3 regions of the Halomonas sp. C22 genome follow, and region 1 is predicted to be linked to each of the others. Evidence: predicted binding sites of a transcription regulator. Region 1 holds the regulator's gene; each other region holds the start of a gene.
The links. Region 1 encodes sigma-54, which starts transcription at its own class of promoters, with help from an activator protein. Its sites were predicted from a motif close to TGGCACNNNNNTTGCTNT; they were not measured.
Positions count from the first base shown of each region.

Region 1 (7,743 bases):
GCGGCGTGCATCCGCCCGCCCCCCAATCTTCTCAGGAGTCGCCATGAACGCCCTGCTTCGTACGGCACTGTTCGCCCTTGCCGTTCCCATGGTGGTAGGCGTACTGCCTGCCGCTGCTCAACAACAGGCCCCCGTTGAAGTGGAAGCCGACCGCCTGGACCTGGACCAACGTGCGGGCACGGCGGTCTATACCGGCAACGTCGACATTCGCCAAGGTGAAATGCAGCTGCGCGGAGAGCGTGTCGAAATTCATCGCAACGAGGCGGGCGAGCTCTCCCGGGCCGTCGCCACGGGCGAGCGTGCCTACCTGCGCAACCAGCTGGAAGACCAGACGACGCCCATGGAAGGCTGGGCGCGGCGCATCGTCTACCATGTGTCCGAGCGGCGTGTAGAGTTGATCGACCAGGCCGAACTGACCCAGCAAGGGGATCGCTTCCAGGGTGGACGGCTCGAATACTTCATCGACCGCGGGGTGGTCCAAGCACGCTCCGATGTCAGCGGCAGCGCACCGCAACGCATCCGCATGACCTTACAGCCCGAGCAATAGAGAGAGCCCCTCGTGACAGCCATCAGCCCCGACACTGCAGCGGTCAAGACGCTCCATGCACAGCATCTGGCCAAGAGTTACAAGCGCCGCCGCGTGGTCAAGGATATCAACCTGGAAATTGCCCAAGGCAGTGTCGTTGGCCTGCTAGGCCCCAACGGCGCAGGCAAGACCACCTCGTTCTACATGATCGTCGGCCTGGTGAAGGCCGATGCTGGCAAAGTGGGCATCGACGATCTCGACCTGACCCGGGCGCCGATGCATGAGCGTGCCCTGGCAGGCATCGGCTACCTGCCTCAGGAAGCATCGATCTTTCGCAAACTGTCGGTGGCCGACAATATCATGGCCATTCTGGAAACGCGTCGTGAGCTCGACCGCAGCAGCCGAGAAGCCAAGCTCGAATCTCTGCTGGAAGATTTTCACATCACCCATATTCGCGACAACCTGGGCATGAGCCTCTCGGGCGGCGAGCGGCGGCGGGTGGAAATCGCTCGCTCGCTGGCCACCGAACCTGCCTTCATTCTGCTGGATGAACCATTTGCCGGCGTCGACCCCATTTCCGTGGGCGATATCAAATCGATCATACGCGCCCTCAAGAAGCGTCATATTGGCGTCCTCATCACCGACCACAACGTGCGTGAAACTCTGGATATCTGCGATATTGCCTACATTGTTGGCGACGGACACATCATCGCCAGTGGAAACCCCCAGGAAATCCTCAATAACCAGAAGGTACGCGACGTCTATCTGGGCGCCGACTTCCGGCTTTAAACAATGGCCCACGAAGACATTTTATTTAGTGGCATGCTTATTGCACTTGCACCAAACGGAGAGTCGCTCTAGGGTGGAGCTTTCTGATTAACGAGTGGTTCTCAGATGGTCATGAAAGCTTCTCTTCAACTGCGCATCGGCACACAGCTGACCATGACACCTCAGCTGCAGCAGGCCATTGCGCTGCTTCAGCTATCGACGCTGGACCTTCGTCAAGAAATTCAGCAGGCGCTGGATGCCAACCCCATGCTCGAGCAGGAAGATGAGTTTGGCGAACAGGCCGTCAGCGAGCCTCAGGAAGCCGAGTGGGCAGACAGCATCCCCAGCGAGCTTTCCGTAGACAGCGACTGGTCCGACACGTACCAGGACATGGGGAGCATGGGCGGCAGCAGCGAAGGCCCGGACTTCGAGCGTCAGGCGGCGGGGCAGAGCCTGCACGGTCACCTGCTTTGGCAATTGGCCATGACCGACTTCTCCTCCCGTGAACATGCCATCGCCGAAAGCCTCATCGATGCGCTGGATGCCAACGGCTACCTGACCCAGCCTCTCAACGACATTCGCGAGGGGCTCAAGGCACAAGGCCACGACGGCCTGAGCCAGCGCGAGGTCGAAAACACCCTGCTGCGCCTTCAGCAGTTTGAACCCACCGGAGTATTTGCCCGTGACCTGCGGGAGTGCCTGATGCTGCAGCTGGCCTCGCTGCCCGAAGACACCCCGCTGCTGATGCCTGCCAAACGCCTGGTACGCCAGTTTCTCGAAGCTCTCGGCAAGGACGACATGCGCTTGCTAAAGCGACGCCTGAGCCTCGACGACGAGCAGTTGGACGATGTCATCCGTTTAATTCGCAGCCTTGACCCCAGGCCTGGAAGCGCCTACGGCATCACCGACGACAGCTATGTCACGCCAGATCTGGTGGTACGCCACGATCACGAGGGCTGGCACCTGGAACTCAACCCGGAAGCGCTGCCTCGACTGCGTATTCAGCCCGACTACGCCAGCCTGATCAAACGCGCCGACAAGAGCCAGGACAACCAGTTTCTGAAAGAGCATCTCCAGGAGGCTCGCTGGCTGATCAAAAGCCTTTCGAGCCGCAACGACACCCTGCTGCGCGTGGGGCGCGAGATCATTGCTCGGCAGATCGGCTTTCTGGAGCATGGCGAAGAAGCCATGAAACCGCTGATTCTGGCCGATATCGCCGAAGCGGTGGAGATGCATGAATCGACCATCTCGCGGGTCACTACCCAGAAATACATTCATACCCCGCGCGGGGTGTTCGAGCTCAAGTACTTCTTCTCCAGCCAAGTCAGCGGCCAGGAAGGTGGCGACAGCCATTCCAGCACGGCCATTCGAGCACGCATCAAGAAACTGATTCAGGACGAGCCTCCGGGCAAGCCACTCTCCGACAGCCGTCTGGTCACCCTGCTGGAAGCGGGCGGCATTACCGTGGCCCGCCGCACCGTGGCCAAGTACCGTGAGTCGATGGGTATACCTTCGTCGAGTGAGCGCCGTCGTTTACGCTAGTTAAACGCTCTCGCCCAACAAACTCTCGACGAGGGCTTTGCAATGGCCCAAAAAGGGTTACAATCGAAGTACAGTCCGATGGATAAGGAGCACGTCAATGCAAGTAAACATCACTGGTCATCACGTTGAACTGACTGACGCCTTGCGTGACTACGTAAACGAAAAGCTGGAACGCGTTGAACGTCACTACGACAACATCACGACCGTCCAGGTCACCTTATCTGTTGAAAAGGAGCGCCAGCAAGCCGCCTGCACCCTGCACGCAGCAGGAGCCGACCTTCATGCCGAAGCGCTGGACAACGACATGTACGCAGCCATTGACGCCCTGGCGGACAAAATCGACCGTCAGCTCGTAAAACACAAGGAAAAAGCACAAGCCCGCGCCCAAGGCGCTGGCGTGCGTTAACCCGATGACGTTGGAAACCATTCTCCCCCCGGAGCGCGTGCTGTACGACGTGCCCGGGGGCAGCAAAAAAAGGGTGCTGGAGTTTTTCAGCACCTTTATCGCTCAAAACACGCCCAGCCTGGATAGCCAGGAAGTCTTCAGTCGATTGATTGGCCGTGAACGGCTGGGCAGTACCGGCATCGGCAATGGCGTGGCCATTCCCCACGCACGCAGTCCTCACTGCAGCACGCCCATTGCCGGTTTTCTCAAGCTGGCCGAACCCGTCGACTTCGATGCCATCGATGGTGACCCCGTCGATCTGGTGTTCGTGCTGCTGGTACCCGAAGAAGCCGATGATACGCATTTGGCGCTATTGGGTCAGGTCGCCACGATCATGAACGACGCAGCCACACGTCAGCAATTGCGCAATGTCAGCAGCCAGCGTGAACTGCTGACGCTGTTGACCGACAAGATTCGCGAGCAGGCTGCCTAGCGCAGCCTTTGCCGGGCAGCAAGGCCGTCGGTAACCCCCTATTCCTTCTCAAGCCAAGAGAGATGCGCTATGCAGCTGGTGATCATTAGCGGCCGTTCAGGGTCCGGTAAGTCCATCGCCCTACAGGCTCTGGAAGATCTTGGCTATTACGCCATCGACAACCTGCCTGCCATGCTGCTGGGCTCGCTGGTCGATGAACTGCGTCAACAGGGGGGGCGTACTCATTTGGCCGTCAGCATCGATGCGCGCAACTTGCCTACTGCACTGGAACAGTTGCCTGCTCTGCTGGAAGAACTACGCCAGCGTCAGATCCGTTTTCAGGTCATCTACCTGACCACGGACGCTCGCATTCTGCTGGAGCGCTACTCGGCCACCCGTCGGCGCCACCCGCTGACGCGGGATAGCGACATGACCCTGGAAGAGGCCATCAACAAGGAAGAAGAAACCCTGCTCGAGATTCGGGACCTGGCTGACCTGCTGATCGATACGTCGCGTCTTTCGGTACACGACCTACGCCGCCGCATCACCGATCAGGTTGCTCATCAGCGGCGTGACCAGTTGACCCTGACGTTCGAATCTTTCGGCTACAAACGGGGCGTACCCATGGATGCCGATATCGTGTTCGACGTGCGCTGCCTGCCCAACCCCTATTGGGACCCCAGCTTGCGGCAGTTCACCGGACGCGACGCCAACATCAAGGCCTTCTTGAGTGGCTACCCCATCGTCGATGACATGCGTGACGATATTCATGCCTGGCTGGAGAAATGGCTACCTGCTTACCAAAGCAGTCAACGCAGCTATATGACCGTGGCCATTGGCTGTACCGGCGGACAGCATCGCTCTGTCTACATGGTCGAGCAACTGGCGCAATCGCTGGTCAAGCGCACTGGCGCTATTCAGCTCAGACACCGGGAATTGGGCTTGCAGTACACGCTGAGCGAATTACCCGCTACCGTCGATGCCGCTTCTTCCACCCCTCCCAGCGACACGACGTCGCCCTGATATCACTCGGCAAAAAGGAACCAGAGTGCCTGAAAGAACCTTAACGCTGACCAACCAACGCGGCCTTCATGCCCGCGCCGCCACCAAATTGGTCAAGTGCGGCCAGCAGTTTTCAGCCCGCATTCACGTGTACAAACAGCAGCAAAAGGCCGATGCGGCCAACATCATGTCGCTGCTGATGCTGGCGGCCCCCTGCGGTACGTCACTCACCATTACCGCAGAAGGTGAAGACGCCGACCAGGCCCTCGATGCCATCCAGGCCCTGTTCGACGCCCGCTTCGACGAGGATCAGTAACCCTCGTCAGCTGCCCGCCACCGTCATGGCGTCCACCAGCCAGCTGCCGGTATGAATGCTGCCACGCGTATCGGTATCATCGCCAATCCCCATCAGGCCAGCGAACATGGTGTTGAGATTGCTGGCAATGGTGAACTCTTCGATGGGGTACTGTACCTCGCCATTCTCCACCCAGAAACCGGCCGCACCGCGAGAGTAGTCACCCGTCACAGCATTGACCCCCTGCCCCATCAGCTCGGTGACCCAAATACCCCGCCCCATCTGCTGCAACAGCTCGTGACGCGGTGTCAGCGGGGCCAACAGACGCAGGTTACGCGCTCCGCCAGCGTTCCCCGTCGACTGCATACCCAGGCGACGCGCGCTGTAGGCAGACAGCATGTAGCTGGCGATCCTGCCCTGCTCGATGAAACGGTTATCTCGGGTCTGCACACCCTCGGCGTCGAAGGGCGAGCTGGCCGTGGCGCCGACTTCCATGGGGCGCTCCTCCAGCCCCATCCACTCCGGGAAAAGCGGGCTGCCCAGGCGATCACACAAGAACGATGCTTCACGATATAACGCCCCGCCCGCCAACGCGCCCATCAGGTGGCCTACCAGGCCTGCGGCCAGGGTTGGGTCGAACAGCACGGGAAACGTACCGGTGGGCGGCTTGCGCGCACCCAGCCGCCGCAGGGTGCGTGCGGCCGCTTCGCGCCCGACGTCCTCCGGGTCACGCAGCTGTACGGGATTGCGTGCCGACGTGTAGTCATAGTCGCGCTGCATACCCTTGTCATCCTGGGCGATCAGCATGCAGGACAGCGAATGGCTGCTGCCCTTTTGGGTACCTAGAAAGCCATGGCTATTGGCGTAGACCCGCACGCCCTCGCCACTGGACAACGAGGCACCTTCGGACTGGTGAATACCGTACACGCTGCGCCCCGCCTGTTCACAGCGCAGCGCCAGCTCGATGGCCTGCTCGGTCGAGAGCGCCCACGGGTGGTGCACCTTGAGATCCGGCAGCCGGGTCGCCATCAGCGCAGCGTCTGCCAACCCGGCAGCAGGGTCTTCGCCGGTATAGCGCGCAATTGCCAGGGCCTTTTCCACCGTGGCGCGCAGCGAGGCGCTGCTGGCATCCGTGGAGGAGGCGCTCCCCTTGCGCTGGCCAACGTAGACCGTAATGGCGATTCCCTGGTCACGGGAAAGCTCGACGGTCTCGACCTCGCCGAGCCGTACGCTGACGCCCACCCCCTGGTCGACACTGGCGCCTACTTCAGCGGCATCGGCGCCCAGCGTTTTCGCCAGGCCAAGGGCTTCTTCCGCCCGCTGCGCCAGTAGCGCCTGTTGCGCTGCTGCATCAAATGCCTGTGCCATGTGGTCTCCTTTTCGCCTCAATTGCATTGGCGAATCAATGTTATGGTCGCAGCCTGATATAATGCTGCCGACGAATCCAAATCAGTGAGTGTCTGTATGCCTAAGCAACGCCCCGAGCCCCTCGATATTGACGAGCAGGAAGAGCGTCCCAGTAAATCCCAGCTCAAGCGTGAAATGCATGCTCTTCAGGCGCTTGGCGAAACCTTGATTGCCATGAAACCCGCCGAACGAGCCCGCTTTCCGCTGTCTGACGATATGTTGCGGGCCATCGAGGAAACCTCGCGCATCCGCTCCCATGAAGGCCGCCGCCGCCACATGCAGTACGTGGGCAAGTTGATCCGCAAGGAGGATCTAGCCGCCATCCAGGGGGTATTCGATGCCATCGAGCAAGAGAAAGAGCAGCGCGACCATGCCTTTCATCGACTGGAAAAATGGCGTGATCGGCTGGTCGACGAGGGTGACGACGCCGTCGACCTGTTCCTTGCCGACTACCCCGATGCCGACCGCCAGACCCTGCGTCAGCTGGTGCGTAACGCCCGCAAGGAGCGTGAGCAAGGTAAACCGCCGACCAGCGCGCGCAAGCTGTTCAAGCACTTGCGCGATACGCTGGCGCTCTGACCCCCACACCAACGATGACGAGCTGCGCTGTCTGACTAGCCGGATTGCGTGCCACCGACGGTCAGCTCGTCCAGCTTGAGGGTGGGCTGCCCAACGCCTACCGGCACGCCCTGGCCCTCCTTGCCGCATACCCCAATCCCGGTATCCATGGCCAGGTCATGGCCAATCATGGACACTCGTCCCATCGCCTCAGGGCCATTGCCGATCAGCGTGGCGCCCTTGACTGGCGAGGTGATGCGGCCATCTTCGATCAGGTAGGCTTCGCTGGCTGAAAACACGAACTTGCCCGACGTGATATCTACCTGCCCGCCACCGAAGCTGACCGCGTAAAGGCCGCGCTTGACGCTCTTGATGATGTCTTCCGGCGCATCTTGCCCGGCCAGCATCACCGTGTTGGTCATACGCGGCATCGGCAGGTGGGCAAAGGACTCACGCCGCGCGTTCCCGGTTGGCGCCATGTTCATCAATCGCGCGTTCAGCTTGTCCTGCATGTAGCCGGTGAGAATGCCATCCTCGATCAGAGGGGTGTACTGGCCCGGCGTGCCCTCGTCATCGACGCTGAGCGCCCCGCGGCTATCCATGACCGTGGCATCGTCTACCACGGTGACGCCCTTGGCCGCCACGCGCTGACCCATTCGCCCGGCGAAAGCCGAGCTGCCCTTGCGATTGAAGTCACCCTCCAGGCCGTGCCCGACCGCCTCGTGCAAGAGGATGCCAGGCCATCCAGCGCCAAGCACCACGGGCATCTGTCCAGCGGGTGCATCCAC
Region 1 is NZ_VBVC01000006.1:151,830-159,572, reverse strand. Features, by position in the region: gene lptC (LPS export ABC transporter periplasmic protein LptC) at 1-47, shown strand, start outside; gene lptA (lipopolysaccharide transport periplasmic protein LptA) at 44-547, shown strand; gene lptB (LPS export ABC transporter ATP-binding protein) at 569-1,315, shown strand; gene FEU76_RS12930 (RNA polymerase factor sigma-54) at 1,421-2,836, shown strand; gene hpf (ribosome hibernation-promoting factor, HPF/YfiA family) at 2,934-3,242, shown strand; gene ptsN (PTS IIA-like nitrogen regulatory protein PtsN) at 3,247-3,714, shown strand; gene rapZ (RNase adapter RapZ) at 3,784-4,716, shown strand; gene FEU76_RS12910 (HPr family phosphocarrier protein) at 4,742-5,011, shown strand; gene pmbA (metalloprotease PmbA) at 5,018-6,358, opposite strand; gene yjgA (ribosome biogenesis factor YjgA) at 6,455-6,976, shown strand; gene tldD (metalloprotease TldD) at 7,012-7,743, opposite strand, start outside.

Region 2 (7,743 bases), on a different contig from region 1:
TTGGCGCCCGGCTGCTGGTTGATGATGATGGGCGTCATGGTCGCGCCGTTCAACCGCGCATCCACGCCGTAGAAAGAGGCGCCCAGCTCGATCCGTGCCACGTCATCCAGGCGCAGTGAAGAGCCATCGGCATTGGTGCGCAGGAAGATGTTGCGGAAATCATCCGGGCTGGAAAGGCGCCCGCCAGCGGTAATGGTGTAGGTATAGGCACGCGGCTCGCTCTGGGGCGTCGCGGCAAGATTACCGGCCGGAATTTCGGTGTTCTGAGCGCGAATGGCACTGGCCACTTCGCTCGGGGTCAGGTCGTACTGGGCCAGCTTGTCGGGATCCATCCAGATCCGCATGGCAAACTCGCCGCCCCCCAGCACCTCGGCGTTGCCCACGCCAGGCACCTGGCGCAGCTCATCGAGAATGTTGAGCGTGGCATAGTTCTGCATGTAAACGTTGTTGTAGTCACCGCTGGGCGAGGTCAGCGCGACCAGCATCAGAATGGAGTCGGAACGCAGCTCCACGGTGACACCCTGAGACTGAACGGCCTCTGGCAACTGGGACAAGGCCCCCTGCACGCGGTTGTTGACGTTGATGGTGTTGATATCACCATCGGTGCCGATGTTGAACGCCACGCTCAGGCTCATCAGGCCGTTGTCGGCGCTGTTGGAGGTCATGTACAGCATGTCCTCCACGCCGTTGATGGCTTCCGCCAAGGGCGCGGCCACGGTCTGTGCCACGGTCTCCGCATCGGCACCGGGGAACTGCGCCTGTACCGAGACCGTGGGCGGCACCACGCTGGGATACTGCTCGATGGGCAATATCCGCATCGCCATCGCGCCTACCAGCGTCAGGATAATCGCCAGCACCGTGGCGAATATCGGACGACTGATAAAGAAGTTAGAGAAATTCATTATTGAGCACCCTCTTCCCCTTCCGCGGGCGCATCACCGGCGCCTTCGGACATCTCGGCAGCCGCTTCGGCCTGCTCCTGCTGCTCCTGCGCTTCGGCTTCTTCCACGTCATCGACCAGCTGTTCTGCATCGCCATCGAAACGCACCGGGTCGATCTCCATGCCCGGCTCGATACCCGCCGGGTCACCTACCACAACACGCTCGCCAGGCTCCAGGCCATCCAGGATGATCTGCCAGGGGCCAGCCACATCGCCCAGTTGAACCGTCCGCTCACGCGCCTTGCTCTCGTCATCCAGCACGAAGACACGAGGGCCCATCAACCCTTGGGTAACGGCAATTTCAGGCACCGCCATGACGTCGAAGCGCTTCAGGCCTTCAAGGCGTACGCGCACGAACTGGCCCGGCAGTACTTCCCCGTCAGGATTGTCGAACGTGGCCGATGCTTGCACCGTACTGGTGCCGGTATCCACACGGGAACCGAGGAAATTCAGGCGGCCCGCCAGCTCACCACCGGCGCTACCCGCTAACCCGGGCACGCTGAGATGGGCGGTAATGGAGGACATGTCACCGGCGCTGTCGGCCAACTGGCGACGCAGCTCGAAGGCATCGCGCTGGGGTAGCTGAAAGCGCACTTCCAGCGGGTCCAGGGGCGTGATGGTGGCCAGCTCAGTGCCTGACGTGACCAGGTTGCCCACGTTGATCTGGCTCAAGCTGATCATGCCCGACACGGGCGCGGTGACGTTGGAGTAGCCCAGGTCCAGATTGGCACTGGTGAGTGCGGCTTCCGCCTGTGCCACGCTGGCCTGCGCAACCCGCTGCTCTGCCAGCGCCTGGTCGTACTGCTGGCGGCTGACCGAGTTCTGGCTCAGCAGCTGCTCGAAACGCTGCGCATCCCGCTGGGCGCGTGCCAGCTCTGCCCGGGCGCTCTGCAGGTCTGCTTCACGCTGGTTCACCGTGGCCTGGTACAAGTCCGGCTCGATGGTGTAGAGGCGATCTCCCTCCTCGACCATTTGCCCGGGTTCGAAATGCCGCTCTTCCAGAAAGCCGTTGACCCGCGCCACCAGCGTGACTTCACTGTCGCTACGCAGCAGCGAAGGATAGGACTTGTTGAGCGGAATGTCCTGACGGCTTACTTCAGCGACTTCCACCGCGTGGGGTGGCGCTTCCTGCTGCTGGCCCTGCTGCTCCTGGGACGGCTGTTCCTGGCCACAAGCGGTCAGCGCCAGCACGGCGATCAGCGTCACCAGGCTCGCCCGGGTGGAGTGCATCACTCTTTTCATGCGTCGAATTCCCATTCATTTTTTCTGTACGTTGACGGATCGCAGGCGTGCCCCCGTTGGCCGCTCTCAGGCGCCTGGGGTAGGAGGAGCACCAATGTCCATCGCGCGCTGGTAAGTATCAGGCGCGTTGCTTTCAGGCAGGGTGAAGTTGACGCTGTCACCGGTCAGCCAGGCATTGACTTCCTCGATGGCCGCCACGTCCAGCATGCCCGACTGCTGGCGCAGCGACATCAGATTCACCACGTAGTCGTAGCGCGCTTCGGCGTAGCTGGCGATGGCGTTATAGAGGTTCTGCTCGGCATTCAGCACATCGACGATATTGCGGGTACCCACTTCGTAGCCTGCGCGCGTCGCTTCCAGAGCACTGCGGGTAGACACGATGGCCTGGCGGCGAGCATCCACGGTTTCCACGTTATTGCTGACCTGGGTGTACAGCGAGCGCACTTGTTGAATCGTGGTGCGGCGCTGGGACTCGAAGTCGTACTGGCTACTTTCGAGCTGGAAGGTGCCCTGGCGAATACGCGCACTGGTGCTGCCACCGGTGTAAATCGGCAGGTTGGCGGAAACGCCTACCTGGCTAGAAGAGTTGTAGCCACTGACCACATCGCTGTCGCTGTCCGAGTATTGATAGTTGGCGAACGCCTGCACGGTGGGTAGACGCCCTGCCCGGGCGATTTCCACACCGGCCCGAGACAGCTCGATACCTGCCCGCTGGGCCAGTACCTGCGGGTTGCGCTCCAGTGCCTGGTCGACCCAATAGTCACGGTCGGTGGGCGCAGGGAGCGCAATCGGCATGGCGTCGCCCAAGGCATCGATGTTGGCGTAACGCTGCCCGGTCAACTGTTCCAGCGCTTCGAACGCCACTTGCAGGCTGCTCTCGGCGGCAATGCGGTCGGCCCGAGACTGGTCGAAGCTGGCCCGCGCCTCTTCCACTTCGGTAATCGCAATCAGCCCGACCTCGAACTGCTCGCGGGCCTGTTCCAGTTGGCGGCCAATGGCGCGCTCTTGCGCCTGACGCGCTTCCAGAACCTCATGGGCACGCAGAATATCGAAGTAGGCGCTGACCACGTCGATGAGCAGCTGCTGTTCCGTCGCGGCCAAAAGGTAGACCTGCTGATCGATCTGGCGCTCGGCCTGGTTGAGCTCCTGGCGCGTCACGGCATTGAACAGCGCCTGAGTCGCTTCCAACGACAGCGATGCGGTGTTGTAACGGTCATCGCTGACCCCCACCGCGGCCTGGTCGGCACCCACGCCGACGCCCGCCCCCCGCGCAGAACCCTGGCTTTCGTACTGCTGGTTGTGCACGACACTACCGGAGGCATTCACCTGAGGCAGCAAGCCGCCGCGCGCCACGTCCCGGCCCGCTTCCACGCCAGAAAATTCGGCGCGTGCCGAGGCAAGGGCAGCGTTGTTGTTCAACGCATCGCGGGTGATGGTGACCAGGTCGGCCGCTTGGGCAGGCAGAATGAAGGAGGAGGTCAGCACGGCCAGTAGCAAGGGGCGTAAAGGGGCATTGACTGCCCAGTGTGCTAGTCGCATGGGATTGCCTCTAGGTGTCAACGTTGGAAGACGCGCAGCGCCAGTCTGAAAGAGTGGGCATTATAGTTACATTCATGTATGTATGCTAGCCTTGAACTTGGCGAATTTGTGTGTACAAAGTGCCTGCCCAGTCCAGCACCTTTTACCTTAGTCCAATGCACCGTTGGCAGGGGGCTTTTTACATTCACGACGCCTGAATCGACGCGGGTCGATGCCCCACTTTTGCAGCCGGGAGGCCAGCGTCGTCGGTTTGACGCCCAATAGCTCAGCCGCCCCGCCCGCGCCAGAGATCTTGCCCTGTGTCGCTGCCAGCGCCTTCAACACGTTGTCCCGCTGGTGCTGCTGTAGCGCCTGTTCGGTCATCGGTGTCTCGGCAAGAGGCTCGGCGCCCTTGTCACGCTCCGCCATGACCTGCCCCGGCACACTGGGCTCAGGCGGCAACAGGTCGTCGAAGCAGAGTCGGCGGTCCTGGGTCACGATCACCTGTCGTTCGATGACGTTTTCGAGCTCGCGGATATTGCCAGGCCATGGATAGCGGGTCAGCAGCTCCAATTGAGCCGGAGGAATACGCACGCCCGGCTTGTTGAACTTCAAGCAGGCGCGGTGCAGAAAATGTCGCGCCAGCAAGGGCACGTCCTCGATGCGCTTGCGCAGCGGCACTGAATCGATGGGAAACACGTTGAGCCGGAAATAGAGATCCTCTCGGAAATGCCCGGCGTCGATCATCTCTTTCAAATCACGGTTGGTGGCCGCAATCACGCGCACGTCCACCTCTCGGGTGCGGTTGTCCCCCACTCGCTCGAACTGCTGATCCTGCAATACGCGCAGCAGCTTGCTCTGCAGCTCCAGCGGAATTTCTCCTACCTCGTCAAGAAACAGCGTGCCGCCGTGGGCCAGCTCGAAACGCCCCGGACGATCCTGCATCGCCCCGGTAAAGGCCCCTTTGACATGGCCAAAGAACTCGCTTTCGAACAGATCTCGCGGTATGGCGGCACAGTTGACCCGAATCAGCGGCCGGTCGCTGCGCCCACTTCCGGCATGAATGGCCCTGGCGATCAGCTCCTTGCCCGTGCCGGACTCACCGCTGATCAAGACGTTGGCCCCGGTCGGCGCCACCATGGCAATCTGCTGGATCAATTTGGCCACCGCCGGGCTGTTGCCCACGATATTGCGGTGATTGACCTCTGCCTTGATCTCCTCCTGAAGGTATTCGTTCTCCAGCTCCAGCCGCCGCTTCAGCGACTCGACCTCCTCTAGGGCATCGCGCAGCTGCTGCTCTGCCCGTTTGCGTTCGCGGATATCGCGAAACAGCACCACGGCCCCCACCAGCCGCCCCATCTCGAAAATGGGGGTGCTCGTATACTCGACGGGAATCGCCTCACCGTTCTTGTGCCAGAACACTTCATCGTCGACGTGGTGCACCTGGCCATCGCTGAACGAGGCATGAATGGGGCACTGCTGCACCGGGAAATGCGAGCCATCGGCATGGGTATGGTGAAACATCAAATGCGCATCGTGGCCCACCATGTCCTCGGTGCTCCAGCCCAGAATGCGCTCGGCCGCTGGATTGACGAAAGTGGTTCTGCCCTGCGCATCCAGCCCGTAGATGCCCTCTCCGGCAGCGCTGAGAATCAGCTGGTTCTGCCTTTCGATTCGCTCGAACACCTGCTCGACGCGCTGCCACCCTACATCCCCCTGGCGATGCTGACGCCCCAGCTCGGCCCGGGCGCGCCGCTGCTCGGCCTTCTGCCGGTCGATCAGGGTCAACAACAGCCGCGGGGTGTCCGGCAAACGCTCACCGAAGACTTCTACCCGGCGTGGCTGACGCACGCTGTCCAGCACCACCAGGTCATCCGACCACGCCTGCCCGGTAGTCAATACCTCATCGGTAAAGCTGACCCACAGCGGCAAGGAGGCACTCAACCGATGGCTGAACGGCGACGCCCGCCAATCGCCCTCTTCCAGCATCAACAGTTGGCAGGCCGCCGCATTGGCAGCCACCAGCTCATCGGCCAGCGGGTCGATCACCAGCATGGCCAGCGGGGCATGGCTGGCCATGAGCTTGAGCGACGGCTCGCTCATCAACGGCTCGGTCGTCATGGGCATGGGGGGCATCTGCATCTCCTGGCGATGGCGTCGACATACCCACTACCCATACAAACAACGGGCCAATAACGATATTTCGTCATTTAAACAACGAAATATCGTTATTAACGAAAAATCGTTGTTTTCAAGCATGGCCTCCAAGATTCCACCAAATACCATAACTCATTGAATTTATGAATCTTTAAACAAAACGGACGGTTGTGGCACACAAGTCGCACTAACGAAACAGTGCCGCAACGCTCTGTTTCGCACCAAGACGGCGCAGCTAGAAGCCCATTTGCTCCTGAGAGGTGAACGCCCATGAAAGAGAACAATGACCACAGCAGTCTCGGCAACCCTTTCGATCACCGTCAATCGCTGATCCATGGCCGCCAGTGTGATTGCCACCAGTGCCACCCTGCCCGCCCCAGCGCACCTTCCCATCAGGCCACCCTGGCCGGTGGCGAAGCGCCGCCCAGCAATGCCGAACAGATCATGGACCGAGTCGTGGAGAGCGCGCTGGTTCGTGGCATCTTTGGCCATAGCGACATGCACCGCCGGCAATTCATGAAGCTGGTGGGTGGCGGCACCGCGGCGGCTGCCCTGGCCACGCTGCTGCCCATGGAGTCGATCAAGGCGGCGATCAAGGAGAACCTCGGCCCGCTGGAGAAAACCGAGCTGGACATCGGCTTCATTCCGATCACCTGCGCCACGCCCATCATCATGGCCCACCCCATGGGGTTTTATGAGCGTTACGGCCTGAACGTCAATGTGATCAAGACCGCTGGCTGGGCGCTGATTCGCGATAACTCGCTGAACGACCGGTACGATGCCGCTCACATGCTCTCCCCCATGCCGCTGGCCATGAGCCTGGGGGCAGGCTCGACCCAGCGGGCCTTCGTGACGCCTGCCATCGAGAACGTCAATGGGCAAGCCATCGTGCTGCACAACGACCATCAGGACAAGCGTGACCCGCAGCAGTGGAAAGGCTTCACCTTCGGCGTGCCCTTCGAGTACTCCATGCACAATTTCCTGCTGCGCTACTACGTGGCCGAGCATGGCCTGGACCCGGATCAGGACATTCAGATTCGCGTCATTCCGCCCCCCGAAATGGTCGCCAACCTGCGCGCGGGCAACATCGATGGGTTTCTCTCCCCCGACCCGTTCAATCAGCGCGCCGTGTTCGAGCGCATCGGCTTCATTCATCTGCTCACCAAGGAGATCTGGGACGGCCACCCGTGCTGCGCCTTTGCCACCAGCGCTCGCTTTGCCCAGCAAAACCCCAACACCTACGGCGCGCTGCTGCGGGCGATCATCGATGCCACCCAATACTCTTCCGACCCGGCCAACCGTTCGGAAATCGCAGAGGCCATTGCCCCGACCAACTACCTGAACCAGCCAGTCACGGTGATCGAGCAGGTGCTGACAGGACGCTTTGCCGATGGCCTGGGCAATGTTCAGAACGTGCCGGACCGGATCGACTTCGACCCCTTCCCCTGGCAATCCATGGCCGTCTGGATCCTGACCCAGATGAAGCGCTGGGGCTACATCGAGGGCAGCGTCGATTATCAGCAGATTGCCCGGGATGTCTTTTTGGCCAGCGAAGCACGCACGGTGATGAACGAGCTGGGCTACGACGCCCCCGAAGAGACCTCGCGCAACTACCAGATCATGGGCAAGACCTTCGACTACACCGACCCCGAAGGGTATCTGGCCAGCTTTGATATCCGCAGGAGCTAATCATGGACCGTACCACCACCGACTGGAACATCAGCCTGAATGCACGGGCTGCCTTGTTGGCCTTCGTCCTGCTTGCCGTGCTGCTGGGGCTATGGGAAGGACTCGACCGCTCGCCGCTGCTGGGCGGCACGGAAGAGCTGAGCGAGTACGAACTGCTGCTGGGCGGGGCCGATGAAACGGCCCGCGTTCCCCCGCCG
Region 2 is NZ_VBVC01000003.1:109,823-117,565, forward strand. Features, by position in the region: gene FEU76_RS07170 (efflux RND transporter permease subunit) at 1-902, opposite strand, end outside; gene FEU76_RS07175 (efflux RND transporter periplasmic adaptor subunit) at 902-2,182, opposite strand; gene FEU76_RS07180 (TolC family outer membrane protein) at 2,249-3,721, opposite strand; gene FEU76_RS07185 (sigma 54-interacting transcriptional regulator) at 3,869-5,827, opposite strand; gene FEU76_RS07190 (CmpA/NrtA family ABC transporter substrate-binding protein) at 6,128-7,546, shown strand; gene ntrB (nitrate ABC transporter permease) at 7,549-7,743, shown strand, end outside.
Region 2: a site for sigma-54 is predicted at 6,029-6,046, ahead of FEU76_RS07190 (CmpA/NrtA family ABC transporter substrate-binding protein). Genes of this name have one in related genera too.

Region 3 (7,743 bases), on a different contig from region 1:
GGGCGATGGCGCGTACTCGACGAAGCCGTCCAGCATTTCACGCACGCCGAAGTTACCCATGGCGGTACCGAAATAGACCGGGGTCAGCTCACCACGACGATACGCTTCCAGGTCGAACTCATGGGAAGCGCCGCGCACCAGATCGACTTCCATGCGCAGCTCTTCGGCCTGCTCTTCGCCCAGAATCGCATCCACCTCCGGGTTGTCCAACCCTTCGATACGCTTGTCGTCAGGGATACGGCTGCCCTGCCCCTGGGTATAGAGGTGAATCACGTCGTTGTAGAGATGATAGACACCCTTGAAGTGCCGCCCCATGCCAATGGGCCAGGTCATCGGGGCACATTGGATATTGAGCACCGTCTCCACTTCATCCATGACTTCGATGGGATCACGAATATCGCGGTCCATCTTGTTCACGAAGGTGAGGATGGGCGTGGTACGCAATCGACACACTTCCATCAATTTGATGGTGCGATCTTCGACACCCTTGGCCCCGTCGATGACCATCAGTGCGGAGTCGACGGCGGTCAGGGTGCGGTACGTGTCTTCCGAGAAGTCCTCGTGTCCTGGAGTGTCCAGCAGGTTGACGATGCGTCCGCCGTAGGGGAACTGCATGACCGACGTCGTCACCGAAATGCCCCGCTCCTGCTCCATCTTCATCCAGTCGGACGTCGCGTGGCGATCATTGCGCTTGCTTTTCACCGAACCGGCCATCTGAATGGCGTTTCCGAACAGCAGCATTTTTTCGGTGATGGTCGTTTTACCGGCGTCAGGGTGGGAAATAATGGCAAAGGTGCGGCGTAGCTCTGCTTCGCGCGCTAATTGAGCGTCAGACATGGAGTTCTCTAAATAGGGGGACTGCGTAATAACCAAATAAGCGCCAGACCAGTGGCGGGGTGCGCCTATGGTAACGCAACTCCCTGCCTGCGGCATACCAAAGCAAAAAACGCCGACAAGGTCGGCGTTTGGGGATCAAAAAGCGAGAGCTTCAGGCGAAGGTGTTGATCTGCGTACCGACGCTACCTTCCTGAGCAAGCTCAGGCTGCGCTGCCGCATCGGCCGAAGCCAATACTTCCGTGACCTGATCGGCTTGCTGCTCCAGCGCATCTCTGAACATTTGCATCTGCGCCTGCTCGACCGTTTGCGCCTGGTTCATGTAAAGCGCAGTGCTGACCGTATTACTGACCGCGACATCCATTGCGGAACCTCCATCTGGCGGAATTTCATCTACAGCCTAGCAAACATCCCTTCCAGACGCCAAGCAAACCGGAAAGCGACCTGACATCTAGAAGCGGTCCGCGCGGAACGGTGCCATATCGATGGCTGTCGGTTTATTCTCCATCATGTCGGCCAGCAGCTGGCCGGTAGCAGGCCCCAGCGTAAAGCCCTGGTGGCCGTGACCGAACGCCAGCCACAGGCCAGGATGGCGTGGTGCAGGGCCAATTACCGGCTTCATGTCCGGCAGGCAAGGACGCGCGCCCTTCCAGGCACGTTCGTCTTTGCGATCGGCCAGCGGAAAAATGGTTCGCGCCACGCTCTCTGCCGCCCCTAGCTGCTCTTCGTCGGCAGGCGATTCCAGACGATCCAGCTCCGCTCCCGTGGTCAGCCGCACGCCTGCATTCATGGGGGCCAGAAGATAACCGACTTCCGCATCCATCAGCCAGTAATGCAGCTTGGTATCGGGCTGTGTGGCGTAGTGCATATGGTAGCCACGCTTGACGAATGTCGGGAAGTGGTAGCCCAGCGGCTTCATCCATTCTCCCGCCCAGGGCCCTAGTGCCATCACCACGTCATCTGCCGTGAAAGTGTCGGTGCCGGTGCTCACCTGCCACTGCGCCCCCTGCTGGCTGACGTCGGTGATGTCCGCCTGTACCAGCTGGCCACCCAAAGCCACGAACGACTCTGCGTAGGCTGCCACGAGGCCACCGGGGTCAGCAACGGTCCAGGGGTCCAGCCAATGGATGGCTCCGATGATCTGCTCTCCCAGCTGGGGCTCTTTTTCGGCAACCCCCTGGCGGTCGAGCACCGCAAACTGCACACCATAGAGATCGCGGGCTTCCTCTGCTTCCTTGACACGCTTGGCCAGCTTCTCGGGGGTTCGATAGATCTCCAGCCAGCCCTCGCGACGTACCAACGCATCGGCACCTGCCGCTTCGATCATCGGCGCGTGGGCGTCGAGACACAGCTGAATCAGCGACGCGTACTCCGGGACGATCTTCTTGTAGAGCCGCGACGACGAATGATGCCAATAACTGAGCAGCGGAGAAGCCGCCTTGACCATGCCGGTGGGCCGATAGCGAATATCGACACGACGGTTGGGCAGCACGCTCAAAATGGTTTTCATATCGCGAGGAAACGGATACGGCCGTACCGCCTCACGCTGGATGATGCCCGCGTTACCGAACGAGGTTTCACGACCAGGCTGGCGGCGATCGATCAAGGTGACCTGAAAACCGCGCTTTTGCAGTTGCCAGGCGATACTGACGCCGACCATCCCTGCCCCTAAAACCACTGTTTGACGCGCCATTTTGATGCACTCCTCATTGAAAGATGATGCCACTACCAGCCCGTCCTGGCAGCGCCGCAACATATTGAAAAATATCACCAATCAAACAGCAATTACACAGTCATAAATACTGTTTTAAATCATCATTTCAGTTTTTATTAACGTAAAAATCAAAAATAAGGATGAGTCCACTAGCCACGGCACGACAATTGCTTCATTCACGTTAGCAGTGCTTGAAGCGCTCGTCACGCTGACGGGGCTGCCTGCCTCGTCACTCGACGGTGATCCCTTCACCTTCCGACAAAGCACCAAATTAGCGCATACGCCGCACCATGCAGCGACAAGGAGAGGCAGATGACAGTGATGCTGGAAACAAGGCTTCTCGACACTTTATGGGTCCTTTGGGCCGCCGCCATGGTGTTCGTCATGCAGGCAGGCTTTCTGTGCCTGGAAGCCGGCACTACCCGTACCAAGAACGCCATCAACGTCGCCATGAAAAACCTGGCCGACTTCGCGGTTTCGGTGACGGTTTTCTGGCTGATCGGCTTTGGCATGATGTTCGGTGTTTCACAGGGGGGTTGGCTGGGACTGTCGTTATTCGGCTGGGAAATGGAGGCCAGCAACGCCTGGCTGATGACCGTGTTCATCTTTCAAGCCATGTTCTGCGCCACCGCAGCCACTATCGTGGCGGGCGCAGTGGCGGAGCGCATGCCTTTCCTGGGCTACCTATGGACAGCCTTCTGGATAGCACTATTGATCTACCCAGTGTTTGGCCACTGGGCGTGGGGAGGCTTACTCGGTGGCACGCCTGGCTGGCTGGCCGCTCGTGGATTCGTCGACTTTGCCGGAGCAACGGTAGTGCATAGCGTGGGCGGCTGGGTGGCCCTGGCCGCCGTCCTGGTGATCGGCCCCCGCACCGGGCGCTTTCGCGATGGCGTTCATGCCAACCCGTTCCCGGCGGGCAACCTGCCGCTGGCCATGCTGGGCGCACTGTTCATGATTCTGGGCTGGTTTGGCTTCAATGGCGGCAGCACCCTGGCCATGAATAGCGCCATTCCCGGCATCATCGCCAACACGCTGCTGGGGGCGGCTGGCGGCATTCTGTCGTCCATGCTGATGGGCTGGCGCATTCGCCGCTATGCCGATGTGATGTATGCCATCAACGGTGCCATTGCCGGTCTTGTCGCGGTCACGGCAGGCGCTCATGCCCTGTCGCTGCACGCGGCCTTCATGCTGGGCAGCATTAGCGGCGTGCTGATGGTGGCGGCCAGTGAGTGGCTGCTCAAAAAACGCATCGATGATGCCGTAGGCGCCATTCCCGCCCACCTGGTCACCGGCATCTGGGGCACGCTGGCACTGCCCTGGGTGGCTAACCTGGAGGCGCTGGGAACCTCGCTGAGCCGCTGGGAGCAGTTTCATGTTCAGCTCATGGGCGTGATCGTGTGCGGCGCATGGAGCTTTGGCGTCGCCTGGCTACTGCTGCAAGCGAGCAAGCGCATCATGCCTCTGCGGGTTTCACCGGAGGCAGAGAAAATGGGGCTCAACCTGGCAGAACACGGTGCCCGGAACGAACTGCATCAACTTCTGGAACACATGCGCCAGCATGAGCGCCAGGGGGACATGCGCCAGCGCATCGATGCCGACCCGTTTACCGAGGTAGGGGAAATCGCTGCCAGCTACAATCGAGTATCCGCCGCGCTTGAGCGCGCCGTGGGCCATACCCGGGTCATGCTGCGTAATTTGCGTGACGGCGTCTTGACCTGGCAGGCAGATGGCACGCTCACCAGCCTCAACCCCGGCGCTGAAGCACTGTTCGGCGTTCAGGCACAGCAGCTCGTCGGGCAACCCATTACCACGCTGCTTCCTCATCGGCCATTGACCCCCGGCACACGTCTGGAAATCAAGCGACGTACCGAAGACCAGCAAGTGCGCTATCTCGAAATCCAGGTCAGCGAGGGGGCTGCGGGGTCACACTCGGAACGTTCAGGCATGGTGCGGGACATCACCGAGCGAAAACTGCTGCAAGAGCAGCTGAATCGAGAGCGCGACCTTGCTCGCACCACGCTCGCCTCCATTGGCGACGGGGTGATCACCTGCGATGCCAGTGGCAACATTACTTTCATGAACAGCGAAGCGCAGCGCCTGACCGGCTGGGACGCCAGCGAAGCCTTGAACAAACCGATTCACCGTATCTATCAGCTGCGTGACGAACATAGCGACGAACCAATCAACAATCCGGCCCGCCATGTCCTGACCCAGCACCGCCCACTGCAATACACCGACCCCGGCATGCTGCTGAACCGCAATGGAAAGCGCTACCCCATCCAGCACAGCGCCTCGCCTATTCGCTCGCGCAGCGGCATTACTCTGGGTGCCGTCGTGGTCTTTCAGGATGTCAGCCTGACGCGCAAGCTCTCCGAACAACTCAGCTATCAAGCTTCCCACGACAACCTCACCGAGCTTGTCAATCGACGCGCCTTCGAGGCCCTCCTTGCCAAGCTGCTGACACAGACGGAAAGCGACCATGCCCTATGCTACCTGGATCTCGACCAATTCAAGATCGTCAATGATACCTGTGGTCATCAGGCGGGTGACGAACTGCTCCGACAGGTGGCTCGCAAACTGAAAGCGCATGTCCGCAACAGCGATACCGTGGCACGCCTGGGAGGCGACGAGTTTGCGCTGCTGCTGCCCGACTGCCCGCTGGAAAAAGCCAAATTGATTTGCGAAGCGCTGCGCAGCGACATCGAGCAGTTTCGCTTTGCCTGGCAAGAACACACCTTCGGCATCGGTGTCAGTATCGGGCTCGTTGCCATTACTCCGACGCAACCTCGGCGTCTGGCGGAAACACTCCACGCAGCCGATGCCGCCTGCTATAGCGCCAAGGAGGCAGGCCGCAACCGGATTCACTGCTACCAGCCCGACGACCGCCTGCTGCTGGAGAGGCACGGAGAGCTGCAGTGGGTACAGCGCTTGCAAAATGCACTGGATAACGACACTTTCCGTCTGTTCGCGCAACCGGTTCACCCAGTATGCACGCGAAACAAAGGCTATCAGGAGATCTTGATACGCCTGGAAGAGCATGGCCAGTTGATTGCCCCCGGAAGCTTTTTACCCGCGGCACAACGCTATCACTTCATGCCACGTATCGACCGCTGGGTCATTCGCAACACGCTCGCCTGGCTGAGCGACCGCTATCGCAGCGCGGAGCCCGACGCTATTGGCCACTGGGGCATCAACCTGTCGGGCGATTCGTTATCCGATAGCGATTTCTGCAACGACTTGATTCGGCAGGTACGTGCCGCCAAGCTGCCTGAAGGCAGCTTGTGTTTCGAAATTACCGAAAGCGCCGCCATCGCCCAGCTCTCGAAAGTCAGCGAGCTGATTCAGACACTGAAATCGTTGGGCTGCCAATTCGCTCTGGATGATTTCGGTACGGGACTCTCGTCGTTTGGCTACCTCAAACAGCTATCGGTCGACTATCTCAAGATCGATGGCCGCTTCATCCGCAACCTGCACCACGACCCCATCGACTGCGCAATGGTCGAAGCGATTCATGCGGTAGGCAAAGCGCTGCATATCGAAACGGTCGCTGAATTCGTGGAGACGCAAGAGACCCTGGATAAATTGCGCACACTGGGCATCGACTATGCACAAGGGTATCTGCTGGGCAAGCCAACGGAAATAACACGTGCAGAAGGGAATAACATCAAAGTCATGCCAAGATGATCACGTACAGCTTGACCATAGAATATTGGCAAAAGACATAAAAGAGTTGATATGAGGGTAGAACTTCGAGGGAGAGATAATCAGGTTAATGGGGTGGATGATGGGGATCGAACCCACGACCACCGGAGCCACAATCCGGGGCTCTACCACTGAGCTACATCCACCACAACCTGGATACTGCAGAACGTCTTGTCGATGGGGTGGATGATGGGGATCGAACCCACGACCACCGGAGCCACAATCCGGGGCTCTACCACTGAGCTACACCCACCATGACAAAACAGATGCTTGATAATACCGACTGGAAAAAACGAGACCGTCTTCTTGATGGCACGCCCAGCAGGACTCGAACCCGCAACCTACGGCTTAGAAGGCCGTTGCTCTATCCGGTTGAGCTATAGGCGCACATAATGTATCCAGAGATACCGATGAGCACTTGACCACAACCAAAGCTTGGAAAGCAGTGTTACTTTTGACTTCAAGTAATCGGCTTCAAGTAAATGGTCGGGATGGAGGGATTCGAACCCCCGACATCCTGCTCCCAAAGCAGGCGCGCTACCAGACTGCGCTACATCCCGATACTTGCCTTGACCGCTGCTGCGTGTCCCGTCTCAAGCGAGGCATATATTACTATTTCTGATTCTAAAGTCAACACTTAAAGTGTTTGATTCGATAGATGCTTTGCCTGACCGCCCTGCCATGCGAAAATTGCGCAGCCGAATTGCTCGGTTACCGAGCCGTATCCTTTATTAGCTTCTCCATCTTCAATAGGGATCTCACTACATGACCGCCCAACTCATCGATGGCAAAGCCATCGCCGCGCATGTCCGTCAACGCGTTGCCGCCCGAATCCAGGCGCGTCAGCAGGAAGGTGTGCGTGCACCCGGACTAGCCGTGGTCGTGGTCGGCGAGGACCCTGCCTCACATGTCTATGTCAACAACAAGCACCGCGCCTGTGAGCAGGCAGGCATTCTTTCTTTTCAACATGCCCTGCCCGCCGATACGACGCAATCTGCCCTGGAAGCCTTGGTAGACGAACTCAACGCCGACCCCAGCGTCGATGGCATTCTGGTACAGCTACCGCTACCGGCACACCTCGATGCCAGGCCCATCCTGGAGCGCATCCGTCCCGACAAGGACGTGGATGGCTTCCACCCCTACAACCTGGGACGCCTGGCGCAACGACTGCCCTCCCTGCGCCCCTGCACGCCCAAAGGCATCATGACCATGCTGGCACAAAGCGGCATTGCCGTGCGCGGCATGGACGCCACGATCGTTGGCGCATCAAACATCGTGGGCCGCCCCATGGCCCTGGAACTGATGCTGGCAGGCTGTACGACAACGGTCTGCCACCGCTTCACACGCGACCTGGCAAGTCACGTCAGCCGTGCAGACCTGGTGGTCGTCGCCGTGGGCAAACCCGGCATCGTTAAGGGTGAGTGGATCAAACCCGGCGCGGTGGTCATCGATGTAGGCATCAACCGCCAAGAGGATGGCAGCCTGGTCGG
Region 3 is NZ_VBVC01000004.1:234,487-242,229, reverse strand. Features, by position in the region: gene FEU76_RS10480 (peptide chain release factor 3) at 1-837, opposite strand, end outside; gene FEU76_RS10475 (putative motility protein) at 989-1,198, opposite strand; gene FEU76_RS10470 (NAD(P)/FAD-dependent oxidoreductase) at 1,286-2,527, opposite strand; gene amt (ammonium transporter) at 2,861-6,235, shown strand; tRNA gene FEU76_RS10460 (tRNA-His) at 6,325-6,399, opposite strand; tRNA gene FEU76_RS10455 (tRNA-His) at 6,432-6,506, opposite strand; tRNA gene FEU76_RS10450 (tRNA-Arg) at 6,564-6,640, opposite strand; tRNA gene FEU76_RS10445 (tRNA-Pro) at 6,737-6,813, opposite strand; gene folD (bifunctional methylenetetrahydrofolate dehydrogenase/methenyltetrahydrofolate cyclohydrolase FolD) at 7,019-7,743, shown strand, end outside.
Region 3: a site for sigma-54 is predicted at 2,705-2,722, ahead of amt (ammonium transporter). Genes of this name have one in related genera too.